Regions from separate parts of the Lysinibacillus sp. G01H genome, predicted to be linked through region 1. Evidence: riboswitches for the same ligand, from Rfam matches in the RefSeq annotation. Region 1 holds a riboswitch; the other holds the start of a gene.
What was found. Region 1 has a riboswitch for cobalamin ahead of cobT (nicotinate-nucleotide--dimethylbenzimidazole phosphoribosyltransferase). Riboswitches for the same ligand answer to the same signal wherever they lie in the genome.

Region 1 (4,799 bases):
AAAATATTATTATTAGTTCTGGCAACATCATTGAAATACGCCCGTATTCTAATAAATTTTTTGAATTTAATTATGGCTATAATATTACAGAAGACATGATAAATACATTAATGGATGAACAGTGGGAAACCAAGGAACAAACTAATTGCTATGAGGTTTTAAAAAGAACAATTGAGCAAAAGGTTATATACACCAACAAAAGCATGCTCTTTAGTGAGGCGAAAAAGAAGTCAGTAGAAAACTTGTTCATAAGTAATGAAAAAGATCCGTATATGGAAAAGTTTCTACAAATATTACAAGAAGAACCGAAAAATGCTTATCTGTATATCAAAAGGTTATAAGAAAACCTTAACTAAATCAGGGAGACAGAGTATTATTTCATGAAAATATTAGGTGAGGTATTTAAATATACAAAGCCATACAAAGCAAAATTATTTCAAGTAAATATTTTGATGGGCATTTCAATGATTTTAAGTATAGTACACCCCCTTTTATTTGGTAAATTTATTGATTCTATAACAGTAAAAGACCTCAATTCCGCATTCATAATTATAGTGTTTATGGCTTTTTTGTTTCTTTTTAATTTATTTTTTAAAGTAATCCAAAAATATTATTTAACGAAATTTGCCTGCTATCTACAAATGGATATTAAGTTAAAGATAATAAAAAGAATCATGGCTATGGACATGGATGAGTATCAATTAAAAGCAAAAGGTGAACTGATGAATAAAATAGAAAATGATACAAAGGCATTTTCTGAAGTAGTATCAGAGTTTTTAAATATTGTTGTAGATTTTATCAGTATAATAATTGTGTTCGTAATATTGATAAATCTTAATTTTATTTTAGCTAGTATTTTATTCATTGCTTGTCCTTTAGCACTTATCATTTTTAAATATTATGGAAAAAAAATAAGGATGACGGATACTGCCATCAAAAAAGATTTAGATTCTTATTTAACCTATCTGGGAGAAATACTGTCATCATTTAAATTATTTAAGATATTTAATAATGAGATAAACGCCATAGATAACTATCAAAAGAGAATTACCTTATTATACAAAAATACTCTTGATAAAATGCGTTTAAGTATAAAATCAGGATCAATAATAGAATTATTAAACTTTACAAGTTATTTAATTATCCTTATTATAGGTGCCTACTTTATTTATAAAGGCAGCCTCACCTTAGGAGTATTAATAGCATTCACAACCTATGCCAATAACTTTAGTCAGTCATTTTTAAGATTTTCTCAACTAAATTCCTTTTTACAAGAAGCAATTGTGTCTGTAAATAGAGTAAAAAACTTAATGGGAGACAATAAATACAATATAAGGAAATTGATAGTATCAGGCTATGTAAATTCATCGCATCATTTTAGAAAAGACAAAATAGTGTTGCGGAATGTAAGCTTTACCTATACTAATGCATTATCTCCAGTTTTAGAAAATATAAATTTCCAAATACCTTTGAAGAAAATTGTATTGATTAAGGGAGAAAGCGGATCAGGTAAATCGACATTATTGAATATATTATCAGGTTTATACATTAATTATCAGGGTGAAATATTTCTATCCAATCAAAATATTAGATATATTCCTAATGATGTTTATAGAAAAAGGGTATGTTTGGTAACGCAAGAGCATTTTATAATGACAGGGACAATAAGGGAAAATTTGTTATTAGCAAAGCCGAATGCAACGGATGAAGAATTAATTCAAATTTGTAAAATGGTTAACATTTATTCATATATAGAAACGTTGGACTATAAATTTGAAACTCTTATTGGGCATAATGGGCTTGAATTATCTACTGGGCAACAGCAAAGACTTTCAATAGCAAGATCGCTTCTAAGAGATGCGGATATCTATTTGTTTGACGAGATTACTTCTGCGCTTGATAAAGACAACCAAATAAATATAGAAACATTACTTTTATATTTAAATAAAGAAAAACAAAAGACTGTTATATTGGTTACTCATCACCCTGTTTTAATAAGTGAAGCAGATAAAATATTTGAAGTTAATAACAATCAGGTGAACGAGAGGGATTCATTTGTTGTTACAAGCTCTTAATAAGCCTAAATTGTTTGAATAGCTGGTTGTACTAAGTTAACACTCAAAAAAATTTTTCCTCTTGACACTAAAAAAGTTGTAAAGTAGATTTAACATAATTACATAAAAGCAATAGGTGCCCACTTGGGAGAATAGGGAATAAAGTGAAAAGCTTTAGCGGACCCGCCACTGTATAAGGGAGTTTCATAGTGTATGCCACTAGCGAATTGCTGGGAAGGTGCTATGAGATGTTGAACTTGAGCCAGGAGACCTGCCTACATGCTTTAGAAGAGATAGATGATGGAAAAGTCTGTAGTTTATTTGTCATGACAATAAACTACAGATTTTTTATTTTGTCTCAATGAGAACGAGAGGAGAAATAATCATGCAATTATTACAAGATACGATTCAAAATATTCAAGGGGTTGATATGAAAAGTATGGAGCAGGCTAGAAAACGGATTGATGGGCTTTGTAAGCCCCCAGGTAGCTTGGGTAAACTAGAATCACTTGCTGTACAGCTCTCTGGGATAACAGGACACTTATATCCAATGGTCGACAAAAAGGTGATGATTGTTTGTGCTGCAGATCATGGTGTTTGCGAGGAAGGTGTAACCACGAATCCACAAGATGTGACGGTCTTTCAAACATTAAATTTTCCTAAGGGAGGTACAGGCGTTTGTGCGATTGCGGGCATTACCAATGCAAAGGTTGTCACAGTAGATGTTGGGGTAAAAGAAGATATTCCACTTGATGCAGGAGTCCTTATTCATAAAATTAAATACGGTACCGATAACATGGCACAAGGTCCAGCTATGGCCAAACAAGAAGCCATTCAATCGATAGAAGTAGGAATCCAGGTGGCCACTGAGGAAATCATAAAAGGTGCTGATGTACTTGGGACTGGAGAAATGGGCATCGGCAATACAACACCAAGTGCTGCGATATTAGCTGTTTTGACGGGATGCAAGCCTATCGAAGTAACGGGGTTTGGTGCAGGAGTAGGCCAAGGAGGCATTGCCTATAAAGCAGCAGTTATTGAAAAAGCAATTACCTTAAATAAGCCTAATCCAAATGATGTTATTGATGTTCTGGCTAAGGTTGGAGGATTAGAGATAGGGGCGATGACAGGCATTATACTTGGCGCTGCTGTCCATCGTAAACCTGTTGTCATTGATGGATTTATTTCAACTATTGCCGCGCTCATTGCTTATAAGCTAGAACCAAAAGTAAAAGATTATATTATTCCTTCCCATGCCTCAGAGGAACCAGGGGCTAAAATTGCCGCTGCATTACTTGGCATTGAACCAATGTTGTACATGAATATGCGTTTAGGTGAAGGTTCTGGAGCAGCCTTAGCCTTTCCTATTTTAGATGCAGCTTGCTCGATGATGAAAAACATGGTGACTTTAGAAGAATCAATGCAGTTGTTAAAAAGGTAAGTTAAATGTCTCTTTTTTAATCATATAAGGAATGAAACATTAGCTAAAACAATAAAACAGCCAATGACTTAATTTTTGGTCATTGGCTGAATGGTGTTTATGCTTGATTTAATTTACGTAATGGCAAGCGCCACTTCATCATATAGGAAAGAATACGTAAAGCTGTAATCACTGCGAATAAAATATAAAGGAAAATGTCCCCTGTAAAAACCTCGAAGCCGATTAACAGTCCAGCAAGAGCTGCCCAAACTCCATAAACTTCATCACGGAGAACTAATGGTTTTCTTCTAGCTAATAAATCTCGTACAATACCACCACCTGAACCTGTCAAAACAGCAGCTACAATGACTGCGCTCACTGGCATATCAAGCTTGACAGCATAGAGTGCGCCTTGAATAGCGAATGCTGATAAGCCAATCGCATCTGTGAAGTTACCCCAACGATGCCAATGTTGAATCAGATGATGCGGAAAAATAAAGAATATCGTAATCGCAGCAAGCGCTATTTGAAACATCATATCCTGTCCCCAAAGTGTTGTGACAGGTAGTCCAATGAGTAAATTTCGAATAGCTCCTCCACCAAAAGCAGTCACAATACCAAGTATATATACACCGAATAAATCGTATTCTTCTTCCATGGCAATAATTGCCCCAGAAATAGCAAAGGCAATTGTTCCTATGATACTAAAAACCTCCCAAGCCATCCCTTTCACCCCTTCTATCAATAAATAAACTTTTTTAAAAGTTAAAAGACGTTTTACGTAACAGAATTTATGAATTTAATAGCCAAAATCGGTCATTAAATACGCTTCTTGAAATGAGTCCGCACATTAGCTTAGCGTAAAATCCTCTTAGAAACAATAGGCAAGTTTTACAGGTGCACATACAAATTGATAAAATGTGATTAAAATAAAGAAAAACATTCGTCAAAAGCGTTCATATACCAGTAGTTGGTTAGGAAATTCTAGAGTGATTGAAGTCAATTTAGATAGTTAATAAATCTTACTGATTGAAATGCGAGACATTGTGAAATGGAGAAGAAAGAATGACGTTTACATCAAATTTATCAATAGAAACGCTATCGTTAGCGGCAAAAGTAGAGGAGCAAGTTCGGCCTTATCATGCCAAGGTAGAAGAAATGGCATTCTACAATCAGCAGAAGGTGCTAGCAGCTTTCAGAAAGCATCAAGTAAGTGATTATCATTTACATCCATCAAACGGCTATGGCTATGATGATGAGGGACGGGATAATCTAGAGCGTGTTTATGCGGAAGTATTTGGTGCAGAGGCAGCCATAGTCCGACC
Region 2 (4,799 bases), 1.6 Mb from region 1:
ATACCATTAAGATGCTGAAATAAGGTTGATTTTCCCGCGCCATTATGCCCGAGTATGGCGATTTTTTTACCTTTTGGAATGTTTAATGTAATATCTGATAACGCCTTCGTACCATCCGCATAGGCATAAGATAATTGGTTGAGTTTAAAATAAAACGTTGTCATGTGAAATACCCTCCGTATACGATGAGGACTAGTAAAATTGCTGCCATGCCTAGCCAATTTTTCTTGCTATAAGAGCCCATATCTTGCCAGTAGACAGCCTCGCCTCCACGTGATTGCATGGCGTTGTTGAGCTCCCGGCTACGTTGAAACATTTCCACAAATAATGCCATAATAAGCATGGAGACAGAGCGTAGCCATTGCATCGGTGAATGATAGCCGAGACGTGCTTGCTGGGCGAGATGTATATTTTGCATACTTTCTAAAAACATAAAAATAAAACGATAGGTTAGTTCGACGAGCTCCACTAATAAAGAGGGGAGTCGCCATTGTCGTAGCACATAACATATTCCTTGTACGGAAGTAGTTAGAATTAAAAAGTATAAACAACTAATGCTGCCAAGGACAATAAAGAACAGCTGTTGCGCTGATAACACACTTGCGTTCCCAATAAAAACAGTCCAATTCCTCCATGTAAACGACCAAATATGGGCAGGGAGTGTATTCGTTGATGATGTAAAAGAAAGTAAAATAGATACAAGACTTGTTAATAAGAAAAAGCCAGGTAGCAATAATAGTTTGCCATAGTATGTAAGCGGAATTTTGGCACCTAAAATGATAAAAGCACTCATTACAAAAAATGTAATGAGTGAAAGTCGTTCATCTCTCATGATGAGCGTTATGAGAAGTAATCCAAGTGAAAATATCATTTTTTCTAGCGGATGAACGGCCGCTAGCTTATTCAGATAGGCATACTTATCAATGAGTAACATAATGGTTAACCTTCTTTGTGTTTGCCACGCATATAGCCGATGAAGTAGCCAATAAAGCCAGCACCTATAGCTGCCTGTAGCACGAATAATAAGCTTTCGATTTCACCACTTGGTGGCTCCCATAGACTTTCAAACCATGGCTCATATTCCGCATTGATTTCACCAATAGCTGCTTCTGCTTCTCCATCAGCACCACCAAATTCAGCACCTTTTTGTATGAACAAGGGAATGATGGCTAATAACACAACAATTGCTAATAACAATAAATTTTTTTTCATCTGTTAATGTGCCTCCTTTGTTGAGAAAACACGTAAAGTTTTTAGTTCGCTAATATTGTATTTTTTTAAGAAATTCATCACTATGACCGTTAAAATTCCTTCACTCACTGCTAAAGGAATTTGAGTTAAGGCAAAAATACCTGCAAACTTTGTAAAGGATGCCATAAAGCCTCCAACCTCTGAAGGAAAGGCTAGTGCTAGTTGTACAGAAGTCACAATGTATGTACCTAAATCACCAAGCATAGCTGCAAAGAATACGGCTAGTGAAAATGACAAGCCTACTTTTTGAGCACCTTTAAAGACAAAGTAAGCAATAAAAGGACCAACAATAGCCATAGAAAAGGCATTAGCCCCTAAAGTTGTAATTCCTCCATGAGCTAATAATAAAGATTGAAATAATAAAACGATTGTTCCAATTACACTCATTGCTAGAGGGCCAAAGAGTACTGTCCCAAGTCCTACACCAGTTGGGTGAGAGCAGCTACCTGTAACAGAAGGGATTTTTAAGGCGGATAGCACAAAGGCAAAGGCTCCTGAAAGCCCCAAAAGCATTTTTGTTTCAGGATTTTCATCAACGGTTTTTCGAATAGAACGCAATCCTAGAATGATAAATGGAATAGAGATGACCCACCAAAAAATAGCCCATTCGATTGGTAAAAAACCTTCCATGATATGCATGGCAAAGGCACGTTTTGGCACGATTAAAAAGGCCAGTAAAAAATAACTAAGTTTCCACCATGAAAATTTCAAAAAGCTTTCCTCCTAACTAATTAGTAGATTTTTAGAAGATTGCGTGCGTAATTAAAAAAAGCACTTCTCCACTGGTGGAAAAGTGCATAGCTAAAAAAGCAAATAACATTCTCATCTGCTAAGCCGCACACCTATCCTCGTAGGCTGAAACGATCACTTATTTTTCGGCAGGTCTCCTGGCTCTAGTTCAATGCTTTATAGGTCTTCCCATCCGTTGGACAGTGACATATTCTATAAAGCTCCCTATTACAGTGGCGGGACCGCGCCGGACTCAAACCGGCTTCCCTTTTAAGCAAAATGACAAGCACTTTGCACCGAAAAACATTCAAATTGTGAGATTTCACGACAAAGTGTAACATGAATTTCCATAAATATGCTATACCTTTTATAAATTTTTATAATTAAAGGTCAATGGCGAATATTCTGATAACGATTTATGGGCAAATTATATAGATTGTATAAATTTCATACCTAGTTCCATTCAAAATTGATAAATTTGTCATAAATTTTTAAAGAAATATTGAAATTTTAAAAAAATAAGATATGATAAAGACAGTTTTCTATTTAAAATTCTAATAAAAATTTCATATAAAACGTCAATAAGTGCTCGAATAGCTCGAGATAATAGGGAAATTGGTGAAAATCCAATACAGCCCCCGCTACTGTAATAGCTGATGAAATCGCAAAGCCACTGGTGCAAACTTGGGAAGGTGCGATAGTAAAATGAAGCTTAAGTCAGGAAACCTGCTTATTTGATTGTGCATGCAAACTTTTCGGAGGGAGAAGTTGAAGCGAAAGCGAGTACCTGTATTTCATGCTATTCGTTTTTATTTGGCTTCTACAAAACCTTTACTCTTCGTTATAGAGTAAAGGTTTTTCTTTTTCCAAAAAGCAAATGAGGGGAGACAGAAGATGACAACTTGGAATTTAGAGGGGATGAAAACACATCTCTTTATTTGCAATGGCAGTAGCTGCATGAAAAAGGATGGGGAGGAAATTACCTTAGCCATTCGAGATGAGATACAGCGGCAAGCACTCGATCAAGAAATACATACGACAAGAACGCGCTGTAATGGACGATGCAAGGATGCTTGTGTGGTAATTGCCTACCCCCAAGGAAACTGGTATCGTGTGCCATCAACAGAGCATGCTAGAACACTAGTACAAGATTTATATCATGAATCCTTATACAACGAACATGTCTTTACACTTCATGAAGGTACATTACAGCGTACTGCTCAAACAACTGCCATTAAAGGGATCGAAAAGGTGAAAGAGGGGTAACAACATGGCGCAAAAAGGAAAAATTTTCGTAGTAGGCTTTGGACCTGGAGATTTTAAGCATATTACGACACGTGCAGTAGAGGCATTACAACAAAGTGATATGATTATAGGCTACAAAACCTATGTAGAGCTGATTCAAGATTTAGTAAGTGCAAAATCGATTGTTAGTACAGGCATGACAGAAGAAGTGTCGCGTGCACAGGAAGCCGTTCGTCAAGCAGAAGCAGGGAGCATCGTCTCGGTGATTTCGAGTGGTGATGCAGGCGTCTATGGTATGGCGGGATTAGTATATGAGGTGTTAATTGAGCTAGGCTGGACAGAAGCAACAGGAATTGAAGTAGAAATTGTTCCTGGGATTTCTGCGATTAATTCATGCGCTAGCATACTTGGTGCACCCATTATGCACGATGCTTGTACAATCAGCTTGAGTGACCATCTAACACCTTGGAATTTAATTGCAAAGCGTGTCGAGGCAGCTGCAATGGCAGACTTTGTCATTGCTTTATACAATCCTAAAAGTGGTCGTCGAACAAGACAAATTGTCGAGGCTCAGCGAATTCTCTTAGAATATCGTTCGCCAGACACACCAGTAGGGCTGGTGAAAAGTGCCTATCGAGAACGTCAAGAAGTGACCATGACAACACTAGCAGAAATGCTAGAACATGATATTGGTATGCTGACAACAGTTATTATCGGGAATTCATCAACATTTTTCTATGACAATAAGATGATCACGCCACGCGGTTACCAACGTAAATATACCCTAGGTGAAGAAAAACAGCCATTACGTCCTCATCAACGTTTACGCGAAGAAAATGAACCTTGGGCAATGAACCAAGAGACAGGAACAGCGCGAAATGACTTTACGGCTGACCCTAATGCGGGACGATTTAACAAACCCAGTATAGCCGCTACGTCAAAGCCGAAAAAAACAGCTCTTGAAATGGCTACAGCGGCACTCGCAATGGTAAAAGGGACAAGCGCAGTCAAAGTAACACCGAAGCTTGTACAGCAAAAAATAGAATCTATATTTGAACTAGCAGTAAGCCCTGGAGTAGCCAATAAATTTTTTACTCCCCAGCAAATGATGACGTTAGCAGAGGTTGTTGGGGAGGAGGGGACGATGGAATACACACCAGATCATCAAATTCATTTGAAAATACCAACGACTGCCCCTGAACAGATCACAGAGAAATTACAGGAAGTAGGATTTTTATTAACCCCGATTGGTGATGTGCTATCACTGAAGGCTTGTGATTTTTGCTACGGTGAAAAGGCTGATTCGATACCATATGCAGAGGAATTACAAGAAAAACTAGGCGGTATGTCCTTACCGAAGACATTAAATATCGGCTTTAATGGCTGTGGTATGGCATGTTATCGGGCTGTATTTGATGATATTGGCATCGTCTACCGCAAAAGTAAATTTGATGTCTTTATTGGAGCAAAACCAGTCGGTCGTACGGCTCACGCAGCACAGCCTGTTGTAGAAGGGCTGGAGCCCGAGCAGCTGATTCCACTCATTACAGATATTATTGAAGAATATAAAGCAA

Region 2: it holds a riboswitch for cobalamin, as region 1 does, so the genes downstream of both, PSR12_RS14565 (energy-coupling factor ABC transporter permease) here and cobT (nicotinate-nucleotide--dimethylbenzimidazole phosphoribosyltransferase) in region 1, are expected to answer to the same signal.

Annotation. Positions count from the first base shown of each region.
Region 1 is NZ_CP118397.1:1,236,760-1,241,558, forward strand. It holds gene PSR12_RS05905 (ABC transporter A family member) at 1-341, shown strand, start outside; gene PSR12_RS05910 (ABC transporter ATP-binding protein) at 381-2,075, shown strand; cobalamin riboswitch at 2,172-2,347, shown strand; gene cobT (nicotinate-nucleotide--dimethylbenzimidazole phosphoribosyltransferase) at 2,440-3,495, shown strand; gene PSR12_RS05920 (trimeric intracellular cation channel family protein) at 3,593-4,198, opposite strand; gene PSR12_RS05925 (methionine gamma-lyase family protein) at 4,540-4,799, shown strand, end outside.
Region 2 is NZ_CP118397.1:2,851,981-2,856,779, reverse strand. It holds gene PSR12_RS14580 (energy-coupling factor ABC transporter ATP-binding protein) at 1-164, opposite strand, end outside; gene cbiQ (cobalt ECF transporter T component CbiQ) at 161-934, opposite strand; gene PSR12_RS14570 (energy-coupling factor ABC transporter substrate-binding protein) at 940-1,212, opposite strand; gene PSR12_RS14565 (energy-coupling factor ABC transporter permease) at 1,216-1,962, opposite strand; cobalamin riboswitch at 2,112-2,296, opposite strand; cobalamin riboswitch at 2,547-2,728, shown strand; gene PSR12_RS14560 ((2Fe-2S) ferredoxin domain-containing protein) at 2,875-3,246, shown strand; gene cobJ (precorrin-3B C(17)-methyltransferase) at 3,251-4,799, shown strand, end outside.